3 regions of the Corynebacterium sphenisci DSM 44792 genome follow, and region 3 is predicted to be linked to each of the others. Evidence: riboswitches for the same ligand, from Rfam matches in the RefSeq annotation. Region 3 holds a riboswitch; each other region holds the start of a gene.
What was found. A riboswitch is a leader RNA that binds a small molecule or an ion and turns the genes downstream of it on or off. The one in region 3 is predicted to bind thiamine pyrophosphate.

Region 1 (7,602 bases), 1.0 Mb from region 3:
GGCGTCGATGGCCGCTCCGACCCGCCGGCCGGCTCCATGCTGATCAACAGCCCGCGGGCGCCGGCGATCCCGGTGATCTCCGCGGTCATCTCCGGGGTGACCTCGTCGGCCTCCATCACCCCGCGGGAATGGCTGCCCGAGGCGTCGCGCACCCACATCTGGTAGGCGCTGCCCGCCGGCGGCGGGGGCACGTCGGTCAGGCGCACCACCGCGGCGTCGGAGCCGGCGGCGTACTCCACCCGCACGGTGCCGCCGGCGACCTCCGCCTCGGCGACGATCCGGCCCGGGTCGGCCTCCCCGGCGACCCCGGGGCGATCCGGGCCGGCGGCGTCCTCGCCGAGGCGCTCGGCGAGCACGCCGAGGCCGAGTCCGCCGAGCAGCAGCGCCCCGGCGACGACGACCGCCGCCCGGCGCCGCCGGCCGCGCCCGCCCGGGTGACCCGCCGCGTCGGCGGCCCCGGGCCCGGGGCGCTCCGCGCGGTCCACGCCGCCACCCCCGGCACCCCCGTCGGCGGCGGCGGGGCCGGCGGCGCCGGCGGCGCCGGCGCGGCCACCCCCGTCGGCGGCGGCGGGGGCGCGTCCGGTGACGGCGGCGAGCACCCGGGGCCGCAGCCGCGGCGGCGGGGCCGCGGCGACCGCGGCGGCGAGATCCGCGGCGACCTCCCGGAAACCGGCGAGCAGGCGCCGGAACTCGGGGTCGGCGCGCAGGGCGTCGACGTGGCCGGCATCGGCGGCGTCGACGGCGTCGAGCGCCGCCAGGGCCGCCCAACCGGCCAGGTCACGGGAATCGCCGTGGTCGTCGAACAGGTCATGTGCGTCCGAAGCGGTCATGCGCCCAGGCACCTCCTCATCGCGACCATGCCGTCCCGGACCCGGGACTTCACCGCCGATACCCCGATACTCAGGCGCGTCGCGATCTGCGACTGCGTCAACCCCCGGAAATAGGCCAGCTCCAGCACCTCGCGCTGACGCGCGGTGAGCTGCTCCAGGCACCAGGCCACGGTCCCCCGCTCCTCCGCGCGCAGCAGGCCCGCGTCGGCCGGGTCGTCGGCGACGATCGCCGCGTCGAGCTGCGCGGCGCGGTCCGCGCGACGGCGCCCGGCCTCGATCGCGCGCACCGCGTCGACGGCCCTCCGGTGCGCGATGGCCAGCAGCCAGCCGGCCACCGAACCGCGGCCGTCGCGGAAGCCCGCGGCGGAGTCCCACACCGACAGCCAGGTGTCCTGGGCGACGTCCTCCGCCAGGGCGGGGTCGCCGACGACGCGCAGCGCCATCCCGTACACGCGGGATCCGTAGAGGTCGTAGAGGCGGGCGAAGGCGGCGCGGTCGCCGGCGGCGACCTCGTGGACGAGCTCCGCGGCGCCGGCGTCATCGGGACGCGCCGGGGCTGCGGGATTCGGGCCCGGGGGCTCGGGGGAAAACGGGGGCACTGGGCTCCTGGGGATAGCACCGGGCCGGGGCCCCGACCCGGCGAGTCCGGGACGGCGGCCGGCGGAGGGCGCCGGCGCCACGGGGCGGGATCGCCCCGGGGCACGGCGCCGTCCGGGGCGCGGTGCGGTCGAGCGTAGCCGGTGCCCGCACCCGGCCCACCCCCGGCGCCGCCCGGGGCCGGGCGGATCCGGTCCCCGAGGCGACCTCGATCGATAAAGGTGATGTATCCATTTTTTTGACAAACCCATCCCTCGGGGCGTCGGCTCCGAACACCCTGTGACGATGGCGCCCGGCGACGGGTTCCCTCGGATATGCCGCGACCCCGACTCGGGGCCGCACCGCACGACCCCCACGGCCGGGGCACCCCGGCCGGAACACAGGAGACACCCCATGAAGATCACCCGACGCCCCCTCACCGCCGCCGCGCTCGTCGCCGCCGCCCTCACCATGGGCGCCTGCGCCACCGACGGCGACGGCGCCGAGGAGACCACCGCGGCCTCCACCGCGACCTCCACCATGACCGGCTCCGAGTCGGAGTCCGCCGACGCCGGCGCCGACGGCTCCGGCCCCGCCGGCCCCGGCTGCGCCGCCTACGCCGAGGCCCACCCGGACGGCCCGGCCTCGCTCGGCGTCATCGCCGACCAGAACATCGTCGAGGCGGTGCCGAACATCCCCGAGCTGTCCACGCTCACCGCGGCGCTCACCGGCGGGCTCAACCCGGACGTGAACCTGGTCGCCACCCTCGAGGGCGGCGAGTGGACCATCTTCGCGCCCACCGACGAGGCCTTCGCCAAGGTCGACGACGCGACCATCGAGAAGCTCAAGACCGACGCGGACCTGCTCTCCGCCGTGCTCACCTACCACGTGGTCGACGGCCAGGCCGGCCTGGACATGGTCGACGGCGAGCACGTCACCGTGCAGGGCGAGAAGGTCACCGTGACCATCGACGGCGAGGAGATGACCGTCAACGACGCGAACATCGCCTGCGGCGGCATCACCACCGCCAACGCCACCGTGTACCTCATCGACACGGTCCTGCTGCCCCCCATGTAGTCCCGGACCGACCAGCCCAGCACCACCGAACCTAAGGATCACCCCCATGCGCACCATCGCACGCATCACCACCGCCGTCGTCGGCGCCGCCGGCGCCACGGCGCTGCTCGGAGCCGGCCTCGCCGGCGCCGCCGAGGGCCTGCCCGGCCTCGACGGCCTGCCCGAGCTGCCCGACATGGGCTCCGGCTCCGCCGAGCTGCCCGAGCTGCCCGACATGGGCTCCGGCTCCGCCGAGCTGCCCGGCGACGCGGACGGGGCCGGCGACGCCGGTTCCGCCGACATCGCCGGCATGCTCTCCGATCTGGACGTCTCCGGGCCCGTCGACGGCCTCGACGTCGCCGGCGCGCTGCCCGGCACCGAGGTCCACCGCGGGGCGGCGCACGCCGCCGCCGACGACGCCATCGCCCTCGGCATCGCCGCCGGCGGCGGCGTCGCCGAGGCCCATGCGGCCAACACCTCCGGCCCGGCGGCGATCGCCGTCGGCGAGGGCGCCGAGGCGCATGTGCACGGGGTCTCCCCCGGCCTCGCCATCGGCATCGCCGGCCCGGACAGCGCCGCGCACGTGCCCGGCGATGAGCCGGCCACCTGCTCCGGCCAGGCCGCCTTCGCCGGCGACTTCCAGACCCTCACCGGATGCGTCGCCGCCGGCGGGACCATGACGCCGATCGACATCACCCCGGACGCCGGCCGCTAACCGCCGGCACCGCACCCGCCGCCCCGGCGGCGCGGCCGCCGGCCGGGGCGCAGGGTGCCTCCGCCCCCGGCCGGCGCCCCCGCCGCCGGGACCGCCGGGCCGCCGACGCCGCCCGGGCACCGCATGGTGCCCGGGCGGCGTCGCCGTGCCGGGGCGCCCGTCCCCCCCCAGTCCGGCCGCGGCACGGGCGCTTCCGGCCCCCGACAGCGCAGCAGGCCAGGGCGGATCCGCCCTGGCCTGCTTCTTTGGCTCCCCCAACTGGATTCGAACCAGTAACCCTTCGATTAACAGTCGAATGCTCTGCCGTTGAGCTATGGGGGAATGGCGTCGCCGCGGGACGGTGCCCGCGCAACGGATGATCACTCTACCGAGCCCCCGACGACGGGACAAATCCGCAGTTCACACGGGGTTCCCGGCCCCGGCGGAGGCGGCGGCGGCCACCGGGGGGCGGGGGATCGCTATGGTGGGCTGCGACACGGGGTGCCCGGGAGCGGCCCGGGCTGAGAACACACCCGTCGAACTTGATCCGGTTAGCACCGGCGAAAGGATGGTCATCCATGACTGCACCCATGCCCGACGACGCCCGCGGCGCCGCCCCGGCGAGCCCCACCGCGGACATCTCCGCCCCCGCCCCCGGCCGGGTGGCCGGCCGCCCCCCGCGGGTGCTGTCCATCGCGGGCACCGATCCCACCGGCGGCGCCGGGGTGCACGCCGATCTCAAGGCCTTCGCCGCCTGCGGGGCCTACGGCATGGCCGCGGTGACCGTGCTGGTGGCGCAGAACACCGTCGGCGTGCGGGACCTGCACGTGCCCCCGGCGGCCTTCCTCCGCGCCCAGCTGGACGCGGTCTCCGACGACGTCGCCGTCGACGCGGTGAAGCTGGGCATGCTCTACTCCGCGGAGCTCATCGGCGTGGTCTCCGACTGGCTGGCCGAGGTCGACCCCCCGGTGGTGGTGCTGGACCCGGTGATGGTGGCCACCTCCGGGGACCGGCTGCTCGACGCCGCGGCGGAGCGGGCCCTCGCCGGGCTGCTCGACCGGGTGCACCTGGTCACCCCGAACGTGCCGGAGCTGGCGGTGCTCGCCGGCGCGGAGCCGGCCGGGGACTCCGCGGGCCTGCTCGAGCAGGCCCGCGCGGTCGCCGCCCGGCATGACGTGGCGGTGCTGGCCAAGGGCGGGCACCTGCCCGGGGCGGAGGTGCTCGACGCCCTGGTCTCCCCGGACGGGTCGGTCGCCGAATTCACCGCCGCCCGGGTGGACACCACCTGCACCCACGGCACCGGCTGCTCCCTCTCCGCGGCGATCGCGGCGCTGTGGCCGCGCACCGGGGACCCGGCCGCGGCGGTGCGGCGGGCGAAGCGCTGGCTGACCGAGTCCCTGACGCACGCCGATGAGCTGGCGGTGGGCCGCGGGCACGGGCCGGTGCACCATTTCGCCGGGATGTGGGCGCGCGGCCTGGAGCCGACCCGGCCGCTGGACCTGATGGACTCCTGGTGGGCGGGGATCGCCGGTATCCGGGAGGCCATCGACGAACTGCCCTTCCTCCACGGCCTGGCCGCCGGGGATCTCGCGGCGGAGGACTTCGGCTGGTACCTGGCCCAGGACGCGCTGTACCTCAACGGCTACGCCCGGGCCCTGGCGGCCACCGCGGCGAAGGCGCCCACCCAGGCCGAGCAGATGTTCTGGGCGCGCAGCGCCCATGACGCGATCGCGGTGGAGATGGACCTGCACCGCTCCTTCATCGGGGAGGCCGCCGGGGCGGCGGCCCCGGAGCCCTCGGCGGTGACCCGCGCCTACGTGGACCACCTCCTCGCCGCGGCGGTGCACGGCACCTACGGGGAGGCGGTGGCCGCGGTGCTGCCCTGCTTCTGGCTCTACCAGGACACCGGCTCCCGGCTGGTCGACCGCGCCCACGAGGGGCACCCCTACCGGGAGTGGCTGGAGACCTACGCGGACGAGGAGTTCGCGGACGCCACCCGGGAGGCGATCCGGATCTGCGCGGAGGCCGCGGCGGCGGCGACCCCCGCGGAGCGGGCCGCGATGGAGACCGCCTTCCGGCTCTCCTCCCGGCATGAGCTCGAGTTCTTCGCCGAGCCGGTGCGCCGGCACGACCGCGGCTGAGCGGCGCGCGGCCGCGGGGATTAGGGTCGATGATATGAACACAAAACCCGAGTCCCCGCTCCCCGCGCCCGAGCGCGGGGACGGCTCGCGCATCGTGCGCGGCATCATCGCCCGGGCCAAGGGCGCCCCGGTGGAGTCCGTCGAGGTGGTGGTGCCCGCCCCGGGCCCCCATGACGTGGTGGTGCGGGTGGACGCCTGCGGCGTCTGCCACACCGACCTCGCCTACCGCGACGGCGACATCGACGACTCCTTCCCCTTCCTGCTCGGCCACGAGGCCGCCGGGGTGGTCGCCGAAATCGGCGAGGCCGTCGAACATGTCGCGGTCGGCGATTTCGTGGTGCTCAACTGGCGGGCGGTGTGCGGCGAATGCCGCGCCTGCCGCCGCGGCGAGCCGAAGTACTGCTTCGACACGCACAACGCCTCGAAGCCGATGACCCTCGCCGACGGCACCGTGCTGGAGCCCGCCCTGGGCATCGGCGCCTTCTGCGAGGCCACCCTGGTCCACGAGGGCCAGTGCACCAAGGTCGACCCGGAGGCGGATCCGGCGGTGGCCGGGCTGCTCGGCTGCGGGATGATGGCCGGCATCGGCGCGGCGATCCACACCGGCGCAGTCGCCCGCGGCGAATCGGTGGCCGTGATCGGCTGCGGCGGGGTGGGCACCGCCGCCATCGCCGGGGCCCGGCTCGCCGGGGCCACCCGGATCATCGCGGTGGACATCGACGACACCAAGCTCGACACCGCCCGCCGCTTCGGCGCCACCGACACCGTGAACTCCCGGGAGCTCGCCGACGGGCGCACCGGGGAGGAGGACCCGGTGGTGGCCCGGATCCGGGAGCTCACCGGCGGATTCGGCGCCGATGTGGTGATCGACGCGGTGGGCCGGCCGGAGACCTACCGGCAGGCCTTCTACGCCCGGGATCTCGCCGGCCGGGTGGTGCTGGTGGGCGTGCCCGCCCCGGAGGCCCGCCTGGACCTGCCGCTGGCGGACGTGTTCGCCCGCGGCGGGTCGCTGAAGTCCTCCTGGTACGGCGACTGCCTGCCCGAGCACGATTTCCCGATGCTGGTGGACCTCTCCCGGCAGGGCCGGCTGCCCCTGGCCGACTTCGTCACCGAGCGGATCGGCCTGGACGGGGTGGAGGACGCCTTCGCCGCGATGCGCGACGGCGGGGTGCTGCGATCGGTGGTGGTGAACCGATGAGCGGCGAGGCCACCGGCGGGATCCGCCGGCAGGGCGATCTGCGGATCGACCATGTGGAGACCTCCGGCGTCTTCGCCCTCGACGGGGGCGAATGGGAGGTGGACAACAACATCTGGCTGCTCGGCGACGACGCCGAGTGCATCATCGTCGACGCCGCCCATGACGCGGCGCCGATCCTCGACGCGGTCGACGGCCGGCGGGTGCGCGCCATCGTGTGCACGCATGCGCACAACGACCACATCACCGTCGCCCCGGAGCTCTCCGAGAAGCTCGACGCGCCGATGCTGGTGCACCCCGGCGACCAGATGCTCTGGGAGCAGACCTGGCCGGGCGTGGCGCACGGGGACCTGGCGCACGGGCAGCGCCTGGGGATCGCCGGCACCGAGGTCGTCGTGATCAACACCCCGGGCCACTCCCCGGGGTCCTGCTGCCTGTACGTGCCCGAGGCCGCGGAGCTGTTCAGCGGGGACACCCTGTTCTCCGGCGGGCCCGGCGCCACCGGGCGCAGCTACTCGGACTTCGACACCATCATCGACTCGATCCGGGACAACCTGCTCACCCTGCCCGCGGAGACCGTGGTGCGCACCGGGCACGGCGACCACACCACGATCGGCGCCGAGGCGCCCCATCTGGAGGAGTGGATCCGCCGGGGCTACTGAGCCCGCGCCACCCCTCCCCCGCCGCCCGGCGCGCCCCGGGCACCGGCCCCGAGCGGCCCCGCGGCATCCGCGGCGGTCGCCGGGGCCGCGGGGGATCCGCGCCCGCCGCCGCCCCGCGCACCCCCAGATGGGACGGGTGCGCGGGTTTCCCCCGTGTACCCCTTGTCCGGCCGGGGCGGGCGCCCCTATAGTTCACCACATAGGTGGTTAACCCATTAACTGGGATGCTGCCGACGTCATCCGGCCGCGGCAGGCGCGGCCGGGCCGACCCACCGGAAGGAGGCCGCCGATGGGCGACCCCCGCCCCATCTACCGGCGGATCGCCGCGGAACTGCGCGGGCACATCGGCTCCGGGGCGCTGCCGGAGGGGCAGCGGGCCCCGTCCACCAACGAGCTCTCCGCCTACCACGGCGTCAACCCGACCACCTCCGGCCGGGCCCTGGCCGAA
Region 2 (7,602 bases), 400 kb from region 3:
AGCCGGCGTCGCCGAGGGCCCCGGCGGTGCCGATGAGCGCCACCGTGGCCACCGGGGAGAAGCCCATGGTCGCGCACAGCGGCACGTAGATGGCGGTGATGATGGGCAGCGTGGAGAAGGAGGAGCCGATGCCCATGGTGACCACCAGGCCGACCACCAGCATCGCCAGCGCCGCGATCGCGCGGTTGCCGGCGAAGATCTCCGCGGTGGTGGTGACCAGGGACTCCACCTCGCCGGTGGCGGTCATCACCGCGGCGAAGCCCTGGGCGGTGATCATGATGAAGCCGATCAGGGCCATCATCTTCATGCCCGAGGTGAACACGTCATCGGCCTGGCGCCATTTCACCGCCCCGGTGCCCATGAACACCGCCAGCCCGGCCAGGGCGCCCACCAGCAGCGAATCCGCCTCGGCGTCGCGGGCCTGCATCACCACCTGGATGAGGAAGGTGACCAGGATGGCGACCAGGGCGACGCTGACCCGGTAGCGCGAAATCGGCTCCTCCCCGTCCCCGGTGTCCGCGATCGGCCGATCCTCGTAGTCCCGGGGCCGCCGGTAGGAGACGAGCACCGCGATCGCCAGGCCGGCGAGCATGCCCAGGGCCGGGATGCCCATGGCGTGCATGATCGCGATCCCGGAGGTGTCCAGCCCCGCCTTGCGGATGTTGCCGAGCAGGATGTCGTTGAGGAAGATGTTGCCGAAGCCCACCGGGATGTACATGTAGGTGGTGGTCAGGCCGAAGGTCATGATGCAGGCCACCAGCCGGCGGTCCAGGCGCATCCGGTTGAACACGGTCAGCAACGGCGGGATGATCAGCGGGATGAAGGCGATGTGCACCGGGATCAGGTTCTGGCTCATCACCGACATGGCCAGGATCCCGGCGAGCATCCCCCATTTCGTGGCCGCCACCGCGGCGCGCCGCGCCCCCGGGGATTCCACGCCGAGCCGGCCGATCAGCCATTCGGCGAGCAGCCGGGGCAGCCCGGAGCTGGCCACCGCCATCGCGAAGGCGCCGAGCAGGGCGTAGCTGAGCGCGATTTTCGCGCCCCCGGACAGGCCCTCCTGGAAGGCGACCATGGTGCCGTCCAGGCCCAGGCCGCCGAGCAGCCCGCCGACCAGGGCCCCGGTGAACAGGGCGAGCACCACGTGCACGCGGGCGACGGCGAGGATGAGCATCACCAGGACGGCGACCAGCACGGCGTTCATGCGTCAACCCTAAAACACGCCGGCGCGACCCAGGGGAGAATCCCCGCCCGCGCGGGGCGGATGAGGCCGGGATCACCTCGGGGGCTCCCCCGCCGGCTAGCCGCCGAGGGCGTCGCGCAGCCCCCGGGCCGCCGCCCGCGGGTCGGCGGCCTGGGTGATGGCGCGCACCACCACCACCCGCTCCGCGCCCCGGGCGCGCAGCCCGGCCACCCGCCCGGCGTCGACGCCGCCGATCGCGAACCAGGGTTTGCCGGCGGCCGCGGCCAGCTCCGCGGCCCGGGCTACCATCGCCGGGCCGACCGGGGCCCGTCCGGGTTTGGTGGGGGTGGCCCACACCGGGCCGATCACCGCGTAGTCGATCCCCGGGTCGGCGAGGGATTCGGCGAACATCGCCTCGGTGCGGTTGGAGCGGCCGAGCAGCACATCCGGGCCGAGCAGCGCCCGGGCCTGGGCGGTGGTGAGATCGCCCTGGCCCACGTGGAAGACGTCCGCGCCGGTGAGCGCGGCGACGTCGGCGCGATCGTTGACCGCGAAGAGCCGGCCGTGCTCGGCGGCGACGGCGCCGAGCAGCCGCACCGCCTCGATTTCGGCGCGGGCCTCGATGGCCTTGTCGCGCAGCTGGATGATGTCCACGCCCCCGGCGTAGGCGGCGTGCAGGAAATCCTCCAGGTCCCCGGTGGCGGTGCGCGCATCGGTGCACAGGTACAGGCGGGCCCCGGCGAGCAGGCGTTCGCGGCGGGCGCGCAGCTCCGGGTCCGGGGCGGGCGGGGACCAGATGCTACTCATGTTGCCTATAGTAGGGGCCGATATCCGCGGGAGCCCGGTACCGGGCTGAGAGGGCCCCGGGGGCCGACCGCAGAACCTGACGCGGGTCATGCCGCCGGAGGAAGGATGACCATGGTCGACCATGCCGCAACCAGCCGCACCGCCGCCGCAGCCGGCGGGCCCGACCATGACGTGATCGTGGTCGGCGCCGGGATCATCGGCCTGGCCACCGCCCGGGAGCTGCTCCGCCGCGGCCGGGGGGTCACCGTCGTCGACCCGGATCCGGTCTCCGGGGCGTCCCGGGCGGCCGCCGGGATGCTCGCGCCGGTCGCCGAGGTGGTCTGGGACCAGCCGGCGCTCTACCCGCTGATGGTCGAATCCGGGCGCCGCTGGCCGGGGCTGGCCGCCGCCGTGGCCGCCGAATCCGGCCGGGAGGTCGGCTACCTGGCGAACGCCACCCTGGTCTGCGCCGGGGACGCCGCGGATCGCCGGCACCTCACCGAGCTCGCCGGGCTGCAGCGGGATCTCGGCATGGCGGCGGAGCCGATCCCCGCCGCCGAGGCGCGCCGGCGGGAACCCGCCCTGGGCCCGGGCTGCGTCGGCGCGGTGCACCTGCCCGGCGACCACCAGGTCGACCCCCGCCGCTTCTGCGCCGCCCTGCTCGAGCTCCTCGGCCCCCGGGTGCGCCGGGCCCGGGTGGCCGGGGTGACCTTCGCCGGGGACCGGGCCACCGGGGTGCGCCTGGCCGACGGAACCGAACTGCGCGGCGCCGAGGTGCTGCTCGCCGCGGGCCTGGGCATCGGGGACATCGCCGGGGCGCCGCCGGAGGTGGCCGCCGCGCTGCGCCCGGTGCACGGCGAGGTGCTCCGGCTGCAGGTCCCGGAGCGGCTGCGTCCGCTGCTCACCCGCACCATCCGCGGGGTGGTGCACGGTCGCCCGGTGTACCTGGTGCCCAGGGCCGACGGCACCGTGGTGCTCGGCGCCACCTCCCGCGAGGACGCCCTGCCCGGGGTGCTCGCAGGCGGGGTGGAGCAGCTGCTCCGCGACGCCCGCCGGCTGGTGCCCGCGGTGGCCGAGCTGGAGCTGGTGGAGACGATCGCCCGGGCCCGGCCCGGCTCCCCCGACGACGCCCCGCTGATCGGCCGGATCGGCCCGGGGCTGAGCGTCTCCGCCGGCTACTTCCGGCACGGCATCCTGCTCACCGCGCTCGGCGCCGCCCTCGGCGCGGACGCGGTGACCGGCGCCCCGCCGGATCCCCGGTTCGCCGCCGCCATCGACCCCACCCGCTTCCCGACAAGGAGGAACGAGACCCCATGACCCTCACCGTCAACGGGCGGCCGCATCCGGCGGCGCCCGGAGAGACCCTGCTCGACCTGGTGGCCGGCTGGACCGGCCGCGACCTCGGCTCCGACGGGGCGCCCGCCGACGGCCGGCCGCTGGGCGTCGCCGTCGCCGTGGACGGCGCGGTGGTGCCGCGCGCCCGCTGGGCGGCGACCCCGGCCGCCGGCGCGGTGGACATCGTCACCGCGGTGCAGGGGGGCTGACATGGCGCACGTCGACGAACCCCTGCGGATCGGGGATCTGGAGCTGGGCTCCCGGCTCATCATGGGCACCGGCGGGGCGACCAGCCTGGAGGTGCTCGGCCGGGCCCTGGTCGCCTCCGGCACTCAGCTGACCACCGTGGCGATGCGCCGGGTCGACGCCGGCGGGCGCGGCGGCGTCTTCGAGCTGCTGCACGGGCTCGGCATCGCGGTGCTGCCGAACACCGCCGGCTGCTACACCGCCCGGGACGCGGTGCTCACCGCCCAGCTGGCCCGGGAGGCCCTGGAGACGGACCTGGTGAAGCTGGAGGTGATCGCCGACGAGGACACCCTGCTGCCGGACCCGGTGGAGCTGGTCGACGCCGCCGACCGGCTGGTCGCCGACGGGTTCACCGTGCTGGCCTACACCAACGACGACCCCGCGCTGGCGAAGCGCCTGGAGGAGCTCGGCTGCGCCGCGGTGATGCCCGCGGGGGCCCCGATCGGCACCGGGCTGGGCATCCTCAACCCGCACAACATCGAGCTCATCGCCGACCGCGCCGGGGTGCCGGTGATCCTGGACGCCGGGATCGGCACCGCCAGCGAGGCGGCCACCGCGATGGAGCTGGGCTGCGACGCGGTGCTGCTGGCCTCCGCGGTGACCCGCGCCCAGGCCCCGGAGACCATGGCCGAGGCCTTCCGGCACGCCGTCGCCGCCGGCCGGCTGGCCCGGCTGTCCGGGCGGATCCCGCGGCGCCGGCTGGCCCGGGCCTCCTCCACCTTCGAGGGCCTGGTCACCGGGGGCCGGGAGGACGAGTCGCTGTGAGGGCCCTGGTCGAGCCGGGCCCGCCGCTCACCGACGCCGAGGCCGCCCGCTACGCCCGGCACCTCAGCCTGCCCGGGCTGGGCCCGCTCGGCCAGCGCCGGCTGCGCGCGGCCCGGGTGCTGGTGGTCGGCGCCGGGGGCCTGGGCTCGCCGATCCTGGCCTACCTCGGCGCCGCCGGGGTCGGCCGGCTCACCGTCATCGACGATGACGTGGTCGAGGAGTCGAACCTGCAGCGCCAGGTGCTGCACCGCGCCGCCGACCTCGGCCGGCCGAAGGCGGAGTCCGCCGCCGACGCGGTGCGCCGGCTGGATCCGGCGGCGCGGGTCACCCCGGTGGTGGGCCGGCTCACCGCGGACAACGCCGCGGCGCTGTTCGCCGACCATGATCTGGTGCTCGACGGGGCGGACAACTTCGCCACCCGCTACCTCGTCGCCGACGCCGGCGAGCTCACCGGCACCCCGGTGGTGTGGGGCACCATCGACCGCTACGCCGGGCAGGTGTCGGTGTTCTGGCCCGGGGAGGGCCCGCTGCTGCGGGATCTCTACCCGGAGCAGCCGGATCCGGATTCGGTGCCCTCCTGCGCCGCCGGCGGGGTGCTCGGCGCCCTGGTCGGCCTGGTCGGCTCCACCATGGCGGTGGAGGCCCTGAAGGTGCTCGCCGGAGTCGGGGAACCAGCGGTGGGCCGGCTGCTGCTCATCGACGCCCTCGCCGCGCGCACCCGGGAACTGGCCTTCGCCCCGGACCCGGACCGGACGCCGGCGACCGCGCTCGCGGAGGTCGGCGCCGCCTGCCCCGCCACGGCGGCCCCCGCACCGGAGCCGGCGCCGGCCGCGGTGGGCGCCACGGCGCTGGCGGCGGAGCTGGCCGGCCCCGCCGCGCCCGTCGTGGTCGATGTGCGGGATCCGGGGGAACGGGCGGAGCTGCCCATTCCCCCGGCGCGCCCGGTTCCGCTGGCGACGATCCTGGTCGAGGGCTGGGCGGCGCTGGCGGGCCTGCCCGGCTGCGCCGGGGACCGGCCGGCCCCGGTGGTGCTGGCCTGCCGCTCCGGGGCGCGATCGGCCCGTGCGCTCGCGGCGCTGGCCGCGGACCCGGCGACCCCCGCGGCGGCGGCGCCACGGGTGCTCGCCGGGGGCGCGCTGGCCTGGGCCGCCGGACCGGGCGCCGGCTGAGCGTTCAGCGCCGCCCGGCCCGCGCCGCGTCGATCAGGGCGCGCGCCCGGGCGGCGATCCCGGCGGCGTCCAGGCCGTGGGCGGCCAGGATCGGGCCCCGCCCGCCCTGGTCGAGGAAGGCGGTGGGCAGGCCCAGGCAGGCCACCGCCGCACCCGGGCGCCGGGTGGCGATCCCGGCGGCCAGGGCCGCCCCCGCCCCGCCGCGGGCCAGCCCGTCCTCCACGGTGACCGTGGCCGGGGCGGCGGCGCAGACGGCGACCAGCTCCGGCGGGGTGGGCAGCACCCACCGCGGATGCAGCACCGCGACCGCCCGGCCCTCCGCGGCCAGCCGCCGCCCGGCCGCGAGGGCCTCCCCGGCCAGCGCCCCGATCCCGATCAGCAGCACCTCGGCGGCGCCTGGATCGCCCAGCAGCACCTCCACCCCGCCGGCGCCGGGCAGCGCGGCCCGCGCCGGGATCGGCTCCGGCACCGGGCCCTTGGGGTAGCGCACCAGGGCGGGTCCGGGGGCGGCCAGGGCCTCGTCCAGGGCCCGGCGCAGATCCGCGCCATCGCGGGGGGCCGCGGCGCGCAGGCCGGGGGTCGCCGCGGCGAGCACCAGATCCCAGGCCCCGTTGTGGCTGGGCCCGTCCGCCCCGGTGACCCCGGCCCGATCCACGGCGAGCAGCGCCGGCCGGGCGGTGAGCGCCAGATCCATCAGCAGCTGATCCATCCCGCGCTGCAGGAAGGTGGAGTACATCGCCACCACCGGCCGGGCCCCGCCGAGGCTGAGTCCGGCGGCCAGGCCCAGCGCGGCCTGCTCGGCGATGCCGACGTCGTGCAGCCGGCCCGGGTGCCGCTCGGCGAATCCGGCCAGCCCGCAGGGCCCGGCCATCGCCGCGGTGACCGCGTGCACCCGGGGATCCCTGGCCGCGGCCGCCTCCGCCCAGTCGCCGAAGACCGCGGTCCAGGTCTCGGCCGGCTCCGCGGGCGCCCCCGGGTCGGCGGGGGCGACGGTGTGCATCGCCTCGGCGGCGTCGGCCAGCGCCGGGGCGTGGCCCCGGCCCTTCACCGTGCGGGCGTGCACCAGGCGCAGTCCCCCGGCGTCCCGGGCGGCGGCGAGCGCCGCCTCCACCGCGGCGATGTCGTGCCCGTCCACCGGCCCCGCGTAGCCGATGCCCAGGGCCGCGGCGACCTCGGCGAGCCGGGCGGGCACCGCGCCGACGGTGGGCGCGTAGGATCTGCCGTTGTCGTTGAGCACCAGCACCAGATTCGGCGGCGGGTCCTCGGCCGCGGCGACGTTGAGCGCCTCCAGGGCCATCCCCCCGGTGAGCGCGCCATCGCCGAGCACGCAGTACACGGTGGCGTCGGGGGTGCGCCCGCGCAGCGCCCGGGCCAGGCCGAGGGCCACCGCGGGGGCGGCGGAGGCGTGCGAGGACTCCAGCCAGTCGTGGGCGGATTCGGCGCGGGCGGGGTAGCCGGAGAGCCCGCCCGCGGCGCGCAGCCGCCGGAACCCGGCGGCCCGGCCGGTGAGCATTTTGTGCACATAGGCCTGGTGGCCGATGTCGAAGAGCACCGGGTCCGCCGGGGAGTCGGCGACCCGGTGCAGCGCGATGGTCAGCTCCACCACCCCCAGGTTGGAGCCCAGGTGCCCGCCGCAGCGGGCCGTGGCCGCCACCAGCGCGGCCCGGATCTCGGCGGCGAGCCGGGTGAGCGCGGCGCGGTCGAGCCCGCGCAGATCCGCCGGGGATCTGATGGATTCCAGGATGCCCATGATGCCTCCCACCCTACGTAGCCGCCACCGCGGCGGCGGCCGGTGCCCGCCCCCTCGCGGTGAGCCGATAATGTGGGCGGCGATCATGACCGAGAGCAGCAGCGCGAGCCCCTCCCCCGCCCCCGACCCCGAGGACCGCGGATCCGCCCGCCCCGGCGCGCCCCGCCGCCGGGGCCGGCACCGCCGCGGCCGATCCGGCCGCGGCGGCGGAGGCGGCCGCGCCGGCCACGGCGACCGGGGCGCGGTGGCCGTGGACAAGCGGGCCCTGCACGAGCGCCTCGACGGGGTCACCATCGCCGAGGCGCGCACCTTCCGCCGCCGGATCAAGCGGGCCGGCACCCCGCAGGCGCTCTCCGCCATCGGCGCCG
Region 3 (7,602 bases):
GGGGCAGGTGCCCGGACGGCAGCGCTGGTGGGTGTTGTAGGCCGGGCTGGCCGGGTCGGAGACCCACCAGTCGTTCCCGTCGAGCCGCCGGTAGGGCAGTTTCGCCCCCGGGTCCGGGGCGCGGCCGAAGGCGGACTCCAGGGGGTAGGCGCCGGCCGGGGTGCGCGGCACGCCCTCCCGGTAGTCGGCGCCGATGCCGGCCGACCCGACCTTGGCGGCGACCGGGTCGCCGACCGGGGCCCAGCCGCCGGGCACCCGGCGGTAGCGCAGCAGCCGGGCGTCGGAGCCGCCGGTGGACTCCACGGCGATGACCCGGGTGGCCGTCGCCGGCACCCGGGCGCCGAACCAGGGGTGCTGCACCGCGGCGGCGCCCGGCGCCCCGGGGAGGGCGGGCGCCCCGGGCAGGGCGGGCAGCGCGCCAAGCGCCTCGGCGGCGGCGTCGACCAGCGCCCCGGAGTCGGCGGCGGCGAGCGCGCCGGCGATCCGGGCCGGGTCCGGCGCGGCCGGTGCGGCGGCGGCGCCGGGGGCGGCGGCCAGGGCGATCAGGCCCGCCCCGGCGAGGGCGGCGGTGGGTCGGCGGGGGATCCTGCGGTGGGGCATCGTCGGCGGTCCTCGGGGAATCGGCGGTGTCGCTGTCCCGCCGATGCTACCGCCCGGGCGCGTCCCGGCCGACCCCCGCGGCGGGGATCCTCCCCCGCCGCGGGGTCGGCCCGCTCAGCCGGGCCGCACGATCCACCCGGCCAGGCCCACCGGGTCATGGGCGGCGATATGCGCGTCCTCCTGGGCGGCCCACATCGCCCAGTGCCCGGCGAAGTGCTCGTCGCGGGCCATCGCCCGGGCGTGCCGGGTGGCCGCGTCCAGCTCCACCCAGATCGGCCAGACCTCCCCGAAGCGCCGTGCGGCGGCGATGTTCGCCGCGGTCACCGCCCCGCAGCCCTCGATGATGAGCGGCCGGGCCGGATCCAGGTCCACCCACCCCGCCCAGTCCCCGGCGAAATCGCGGGCGAACCAGTCCCAGCGCCGGAACCCGGGCCGCGCCGGGTCCAGCATGTCCGCGGCCACGGCGGCGCTGCCCGCGGCCAGTCCACCCCAGCCCGGGTAGGCGTCCTCCAGATGGGCCACCGGCCAGCCCAGCGCCGCGCCCATCCGGCGGGCCCAGGTGGTCTTGCCCGCCCCGGACCGGCCGTCGACCAGCCAGATCATGGACCGTCCGCGGTCCGGCCGGTGGCTCATGCGCCCAGCAGGCGGAAGGCCCCGAGGGCCACCGCCGCCCAGATCGAGGCCGCCGCGACACCGGCGCAGACCACCAGCAGCGCCGCATCCCGGGCGCCCACCGTGGAGGGCCGGAACCAGGTGCGCGGGCCGGGTGCGCCGAAACCGCGGGCCTCCATCGCGGTGGCCAGTTTGGTGCCCCGGCGCAGGGAGAGCACCAGCAGGGCGAAGACCTGGTTGAGCACCCGCCGCAGCCGCCCGGCGTCGCCGAGGCCCCGGGCCCGCCGGGCCCGGCCGAGGGCGTGCCAGTCGTCGAGGAAGAGGCCGATCAGGCGCACCCCGGCCACCGCGGCGAGCACGAACCGGGCGGGCAGCCGCAGCACCTGGGCCAGGCCCGCGCCCACCTCGGTGGGATCCACCCCCACGGTGAGCACCACCACCGGCAACCCGATGGCCAGCACCCGGAGGAAAATCGCGGCCGCCAGGTGCAGCGAGTTGTCGGTGACCCGGATGAGCAGCAGGCTGAAGTGCTCCGCCCCGCCGGGGCTGCCGTAGAGCGCCATCGAGATGGCGGTCACCGGGGCGGCGGCGAGCACCGGCCAGCCGCGGCGGAGCAGCCGCACCGGGCCCACCCCGCACAGCGGGGCGGCGACCAGGGTGCAGCCCAGGGCGACCAGGGCCGAGACGATGTCGATGGAGAGCAGCAGCGGGGTGGTCAGCAGGATCAGCCCGGCCACCCGGGTCACCGGGTTGATCCCGGCGAGGATCCCGCCGGCGGGGCGGGCGGGCGCGGCTGCGCCGGGGGCGCTCATGCCGCCGCCCCGATCGCCGGCCGGCCCACCCCGGCCAGATCCAGCACCCGGTCGCCCAGGGCGGTCACCAGCAGCGGATCGTGGGTGATGGAGACCACCGCCACGCCCTCCTCGGCGAGTTCGCGCAGCAGCGCGGCGAGTTCCGCGAAGGTGCGCCGGTCCTGGCCGAAGGTGGGTTCGTCGAGCAGCACCACCTTCGGGGCGCAGGCCAGCACCGTGGCCACGGACAGCCGGCGCTTCTCCCCGCCGGAGAGGGTGAACGGGTTCGCCGCGGCGAGGTGGTCCAGCCGCAGCCGGGCCAGCAGCTCCTCCGCCCGGTCCGCGGCGACCCGTTCCGGCAGGCCCAGCAGCCGCGGGGAGAGCCGCAGCTCCTCGGCCACCGTGCCGGTGACGAACTGGTGCTCGGGGGCCTGGAAGACGGTGCCGATCCGCCCGGCCAGGGCGCGGGAGGACCAGTGCCCGGGCCGCCGCTCGGGACCGGTTCCCCGGCCCCGGCGGGCCCATGGTCCGCGGCGGCGGCGGGGCGCGGCCCCGGCGGCGAGCCCGGGGGCGGCGAGCACCCGCCCGCCGAGCGGCTCCAGCAGGCCGCCGAGGGTGAGCGCCAGGGTGGATTTGCCCACCCCGTTGGGGCCGGTGACGCAGGTCGCGGCACCGGCCGGGATGGCCAGGTCGATGCCGGTGCGCACCGGCTGGGCGAGGCCCTCCACCCGGTGCCCGACGGTCAGGTCCTCGGCGACCAGGGCCGCCTCGGCGTCGGCGGGCGCGGGCCGGGCCGCGCCGATCGCCGGGGGCGGTCCGGGCACCCACACCCCGGCGGCGCGCAGCCGGTCGCCGTGCTCGGCGAGCACCCGCGCCGGCGGCCCGTCGGCGTCGATCCCGCCGGCGCCGACCACGATCACCCGGTCCACCACGTCCATCCACGCCGCCACCCGGTGCTCCACCACGATGAGGGTGGCCCCGGTGGCGTCCGCGGCGCGGATCACCGCGTCCCGCAGCGCGGGCACCGCGGCCGGGTCGATGTTCGCGGTCGGCTCGTCCAGGGCGATGATCCGCGCCCCCATGGCGAGCACCCCGGCCAGCGCCAGGCGCTGCTTCTGGCCCCCGGACAGCCGGGTGGTGGGGTGCTCCCCGGGCAGGCGCAGGCCCACCAGCTCGAGGCAGGCGCCGATCCGGCGGCCGATTTCGGCCCGGTCCACGCCGAGGTTCTCCGCCCCGAAGGCCACGTCATCGGCGACCCGGGCGGAGATGACCTGCGAGTCGGGGTCCTGCAGCACCAGGCCCACCTCCCCGCGGGCGGCGTCCGCCGGGGCCCCGAAAACCCGCAGCTCCCCGGTGGCCTCGCCCTCGTCGGCGCCGCCGAGCACCCCGGCGATCGCGGCGAGCAGGGTCGATTTGCCCGCGCCGGAGGCGCCGAGCACCAGCACCCGCTCCCCGGGTTCGATGGTGAGATCCACCTCCCGCAGCACCGGCGCGGCGCGGCCGGCGTGCCGCCAGCCGAACCCGCGGGCGGCCACCGCCGGGGGGCCGCTCACACCAGCTCCCGGGCTTCCCGGCCGGCGGCGAAGCGGTCCAGGGCCCCGGTGCGGGCCAGCGCCCGGGTCAGGCCCAGGCCGAGCAGCCCGGCGAGCACCGCCCCGGACAGCAGCACGCAGGCGCCGTAAATCAGGTTGAACTCCAGGGATTTGGCGAGGTTGCCGGAGGTGAACAGCTCCAGGATGATCGCGCCCACCCCGGCGCCGGCCCCGGTGGCCAGCGCCGCGGCGAGGCCGAAACGGCGGTAGAGCAGGATCGCGAGCACCAGTTCCGCGCCGAGGCCCTGGGCCAGCCCCGAATAGAGCACCGAGATGCCCCACTGGTTGCCGACCGCCGCGGAGACGCCCGCGGCGAGCACCTCCACGAACAGGGCGGCGCCGGGTTTGCGGATGATCAGCCCGCCGAGGGTGCCGCCGAGCAGCCAGACGCCGATGAACAGCCCGCCCAAACCGGGGGTGAAGGCGTCGAGGAAACCGTAGCCGGCGCCGCCGATGAGGTTCCAGGCGACGAAGACCACGCCCACGGCGACGCCGAGCACGGCGGCGGTGACGATGTCCACGATCCGCCAGCGCAGCCGCGGCGGCGCCCCCCGCCGGGCACCGGGGTCCGGGGGCGCGGCCGTGGTCCGCGGGTCGGGTCCGGCCAGGCCGGCCCCGTGGTGGTGTTCGATGTTCATCCGCTGTGTCCTCCAGGGTCGTCTTCTCGTGGAGGCACGGCCGCCGCGGCACCGCGCCCCGCGCCCGCCGCGCGACCCGGGGGTCCGCGGCCGGGCCCGCGGGGGCGGGCCGGTTGCTCCCTGCGCCGGCATTACCCGGATCAGGTTCGACGGTCGAGGGCGGTACGCGCCCTCCTCTCAGCCCCGGCTCCCCGGGGCTCCCGTGCACTGGGCCCGAACCTACCGCATCGGCGCCCGGGGCGCGCGGCGGCCGCCCCGGCGCGCGCGGCCGGCCGCGCCCGCTCCCCCGCCGGCCGCCCCCGCCCGGCGCGGGCCCGGCGGACTAATAGAGTCTGGAGGCCATGAGCGATGCACCGCAGCCCGGCGTCCCCGCCGCCGACGACCCGCAGCTGGCCGCCGCCGCCCGGATCGCCCAGCGCGAGGCCCGGCCCACCCGCGCCCAGTGGCTCGGCGGGATCGCCGTGATCATCGCCCTGCAGACCCTGGGCCGGATCTGGGTGCTCGCCGGGCGCACCTTCTACTGGGACGACTTCATCATCGTCGCCGGCGGGCACGACCACCCCTGGTGGTCGCCCTCCTTCTGGGCGCAGCCCCATGACGGGCATTTCGCGCCCCTGGCCTTCCTGCTGCAGGCCGCGGTGAACGCGCTGGCGCCCTGGCAGTGGTGGCTGCCGGCGACGCTGATGGTGCTCGGCCAGGTGGCGGTGTCGCTGATGGTGGCCCGGGCGGTGCACGCCATCGCCGGGCGCAGCTGGCAGGGCCTGGCCACCGCGGCGATCATCTGCTGGACCCCGCTGACCCTGCCCGGGGCGACCTGGTGGTCGGCGGCGGCGAACGCGCTGCCGATGCAGGCGGCCCTGGCCTGGTGGGTGGCCCTGGGGGTGCGCGCCACGGTGCGCCACGATCCGGCGGCGACCTCGCCGCGGATGGTCGCCCGGGCCACCGCGGTGCTGCTGGTGGCGCTGGCCTTCTTCGAGAAGTCCCTGGCGATCGTGCCGGTGGCCGGGGCGATCGCCGCCTCGGTGGCCTACCTGGAGCGGCGCCGGGTGCGCCCGGCCTGGCGGCGCGGCCGGCCGCTGTGGCTGCCCGGGCTGGCGGTCACCGTCGCCTGGGGGGTGCTCTACCTGGTGATCGCCGCCCGGGACGCCCGGGAGGCCTCCGGGGAGCCCCGGATCGAGCTGGTGCTCTCCGGGCTGGGCCAGGTGCTCGCCGCCCTGGCCGGCGGGCCCTGGCAGTGGCAGCGCTGGGCGCCCGGGCAGGCCTGGGCGGACGCCCCGGCGGCGCTGGTCACCACCGGGGCGGTGCTGGTGCTGCTCTCCGCTGCGGTGGCGATCCACCGGGACTGGCGGGCCTGGGCGCCGCTGGCGGCCGGGTTCGGCTACCTGATGGTCGTGCTCGCCGCGATGACCTGGGTGCGCTCCGGGGAGGGCACCGCCGCCGAGCTGGCGAAGACCCTGCACTACTACGGGGACGCGGCGATGGTGATCGGCTTCGCCCTGGCGGCGGCCTGGTCGGACCGGGTGCATCCGCTGCCGCGGCGCTCCCGCTACCTGGTGCTCGCCCTGGGCGCGCTGCTCGCGGCCTCCTCCCTGGCCTCGGTGGCCGGCTATCGGCAGGCCTGGTCCGATGACGTCACCGGGGACTGGCTGGCCACCACCCGGGCGGGCCTCGCCGCGGCGGACCCGGCCACCCCGGTGCTCAACCAGGCGGTGCCCCTGGAGGTGCTGCTGCCGGTGGTGCAGCCGCGCAACACCTACCACTGGGTGTTCTCCGATCTGCGGGACCGGCCGCCCTTCGGCCGGTGGACCGACCGGCCGCGGATGTTCGACGTCACCGGGCGGCTCATCGACGCCGAGGTCACCCCGGTGGCCCGGCTGCGCGCCGACGGGGGCTGCGCCACCGCGCTCACCGTCGGCCCGGACGGCACCGGCGCCCTGGACGTGGGCCTGGACGAGATCATCACCATCGACGACTGGGTGGTGGAGTTCAACGCGATGGCCTCCTCCCCGATGGAGGTGCGCCTGGCGCTGCCGAACCCCTTCCAGGACGTCGACCAGACCTACGCCGCCTCCACGGTGGTGCCGGTGGGCGCCGAACCGCGCCGGCTGTGGGCCACCGTCGGCGGCGGCGGCAACATCCTGCGGGTGGTGGTGCGCGACGCCGACCCGGGCGCGGAGCTGTGCATCGGCGCCGGCGGGGTGGGCCCGCTCACCCCGGCCGGCTGAGCCCGCGCCGCCGCGCCCCGCGGGCGCCGATCGGGGGGCGAATGCCCGCCGCTGCTGAAAATGTCCTAAGATTTCGGGAAACACGTCCTGTGTCGTCCGTGCCCTGAAGGAGTACTCATGCGCAACCGCCTCACCGGTGCCCTCGCCGCCGGCCTCATCGCCTCCGCCGCCCTCGTCGCCTGCTCGCCGCCCAATGAGCAGGACTCCGACGTGCAGGTCACCGACCAGGAGAACGCGGTGCGCACCTACGAGTCGGACGCCGGGGCCACCACCACCGAGACCGGCGCGGAGACCGACTCCGCCGGCTACGGCACCGCGCAGCAGTAGGGTCCCGCCCCACCCCCTCATCCCGCAGGCGCGACGGCGCCGGCCCGGGCCCGCCCCCATCGGGGCCGCCCCGGCCGGCGCCGTTCCCGTGTCCGCGGCCGGCTACAGCGGGTGCGCCCAGACCACCTCGGCGCCGTCCCGGATCTCGGCCCGGGGGGTGCCGGTGATGTCCAGGGTCACCTCCAGGGCCGCGGAGCCGTCCGCGGCGGCGGTGCGGTAGGTCATCGACTCATTGGCGATGCCGGTGACGGTGACCCGGGCGTCGGCCAGCCAGGGGTGCCGGCGGCGCAGCGCCACCAGCGACTGGTGCACCCGGTGCATGTCCGCGCCGAGCTCGGAGAGATCCTCCGGGGTGGGCGGGAACAGCGGCCGGATCTGGTCGTCGCCGCCGAAGCGCTCCTCCTTCACCCCGGTGTAGCCCTGCTCGTCGCCGTAGTAGATGAGCGGGATCCCGCCGACGGTGAACAGCACCACCGCGGCGAGCACCGCCTTGTCCGCGCCGACCTGGCTGGCGATCCGGGTGACGTCGTGGTTGCCGACGAAGGTCACCGGCCGGAAGGCGTCCTGGAAGCCGTCATGGCGGCCCAGGGTCCACTCCAGCTCGAAGAGGTTGGCCTCCTTCAGCGCCGACCAGGTGGCCTTCCACAGCTCGTACTCGGTGACCGAGTCCATGGTGGAGCGGGCCACGATGTCCACGTAGTCGCCGTGGATCACCTCCCCGTAGATGAAGGCGTGCGGGTGGGTCTCCCGCACCCGCGGCAGCACCCGGGCCCAGAAGGCCGGGTCCACCGCGTAGGCGGCGTCCAGCCGCCAGCCG

Region 1: it holds a riboswitch for thiamine pyrophosphate, as region 3 does, so the genes downstream of both, thiD (bifunctional hydroxymethylpyrimidine kinase/phosphomethylpyrimidine kinase) here and CSPHI_RS03735 (ECF transporter S component) in region 3, are expected to answer to the same signal.
Region 2: it holds a riboswitch for thiamine pyrophosphate, as region 3 does, so the genes downstream of both, thiO (glycine oxidase ThiO) here and CSPHI_RS03735 (ECF transporter S component) in region 3, are expected to answer to the same signal.

The regions. Positions count from the first base shown of each region.
Region 1 is NZ_CP009248.1:1,828,285-1,835,886, forward strand. It holds gene CSPHI_RS08275 (anti-sigma factor) at 1-830, opposite strand, end outside; gene CSPHI_RS08280 (sigma-70 family RNA polymerase sigma factor) at 827-1,429, opposite strand; gene CSPHI_RS08285 (fasciclin domain-containing protein) at 1,821-2,483, shown strand; gene CSPHI_RS08290 (hypothetical protein) at 2,530-3,177, shown strand; tRNA gene CSPHI_RS08295 (tRNA-Asn) at 3,424-3,498, opposite strand; TPP riboswitch at 3,644-3,743, shown strand; gene thiD (bifunctional hydroxymethylpyrimidine kinase/phosphomethylpyrimidine kinase) at 3,735-5,297, shown strand; gene CSPHI_RS08305 (S-(hydroxymethyl)mycothiol dehydrogenase) at 5,332-6,495, shown strand; gene CSPHI_RS08310 (MBL fold metallo-hydrolase) at 6,492-7,154, shown strand; gene CSPHI_RS08315 (GntR family transcriptional regulator) at 7,444-7,602, shown strand, end outside.
Region 2 is NZ_CP009248.1:1,215,615-1,223,216, reverse strand. It holds gene CSPHI_RS05615 (Na+/H+ antiporter family protein) at 1-1,204, opposite strand, end outside; gene thiE (thiamine phosphate synthase) at 1,301-1,990, opposite strand; TPP riboswitch at 2,007-2,110, shown strand; gene thiO (glycine oxidase ThiO) at 2,102-3,286, shown strand; gene thiS (sulfur carrier protein ThiS) at 3,283-3,513, shown strand; gene CSPHI_RS05595 (thiazole synthase) at 3,515-4,315, shown strand; gene CSPHI_RS05590 (ThiF family adenylyltransferase) at 4,312-5,484, shown strand; gene CSPHI_RS05585 (1-deoxy-D-xylulose-5-phosphate synthase) at 5,489-7,234, opposite strand; gene hrpA (ATP-dependent RNA helicase HrpA) at 7,320-7,602, shown strand, end outside.
Region 3 is NZ_CP009248.1:818,970-826,571, reverse strand. It holds gene CSPHI_RS03755 (L,D-transpeptidase family protein) at 1-600, opposite strand, end outside; gene CSPHI_RS03750 (nucleoside/nucleotide kinase family protein) at 715-1,233, opposite strand; gene CSPHI_RS03745 (energy-coupling factor transporter transmembrane component T family protein) at 1,230-2,024, opposite strand; gene CSPHI_RS03740 (ABC transporter ATP-binding protein) at 2,021-3,556, opposite strand; gene CSPHI_RS03735 (ECF transporter S component) at 3,553-4,233, opposite strand; TPP riboswitch at 4,348-4,440, opposite strand; gene CSPHI_RS03730 (DUF2339 domain-containing protein) at 4,575-6,458, shown strand; gene CSPHI_RS03725 (hypothetical protein) at 6,576-6,785, shown strand; gene CSPHI_RS03720 (alpha-amylase family protein) at 6,888-7,602, opposite strand, start outside.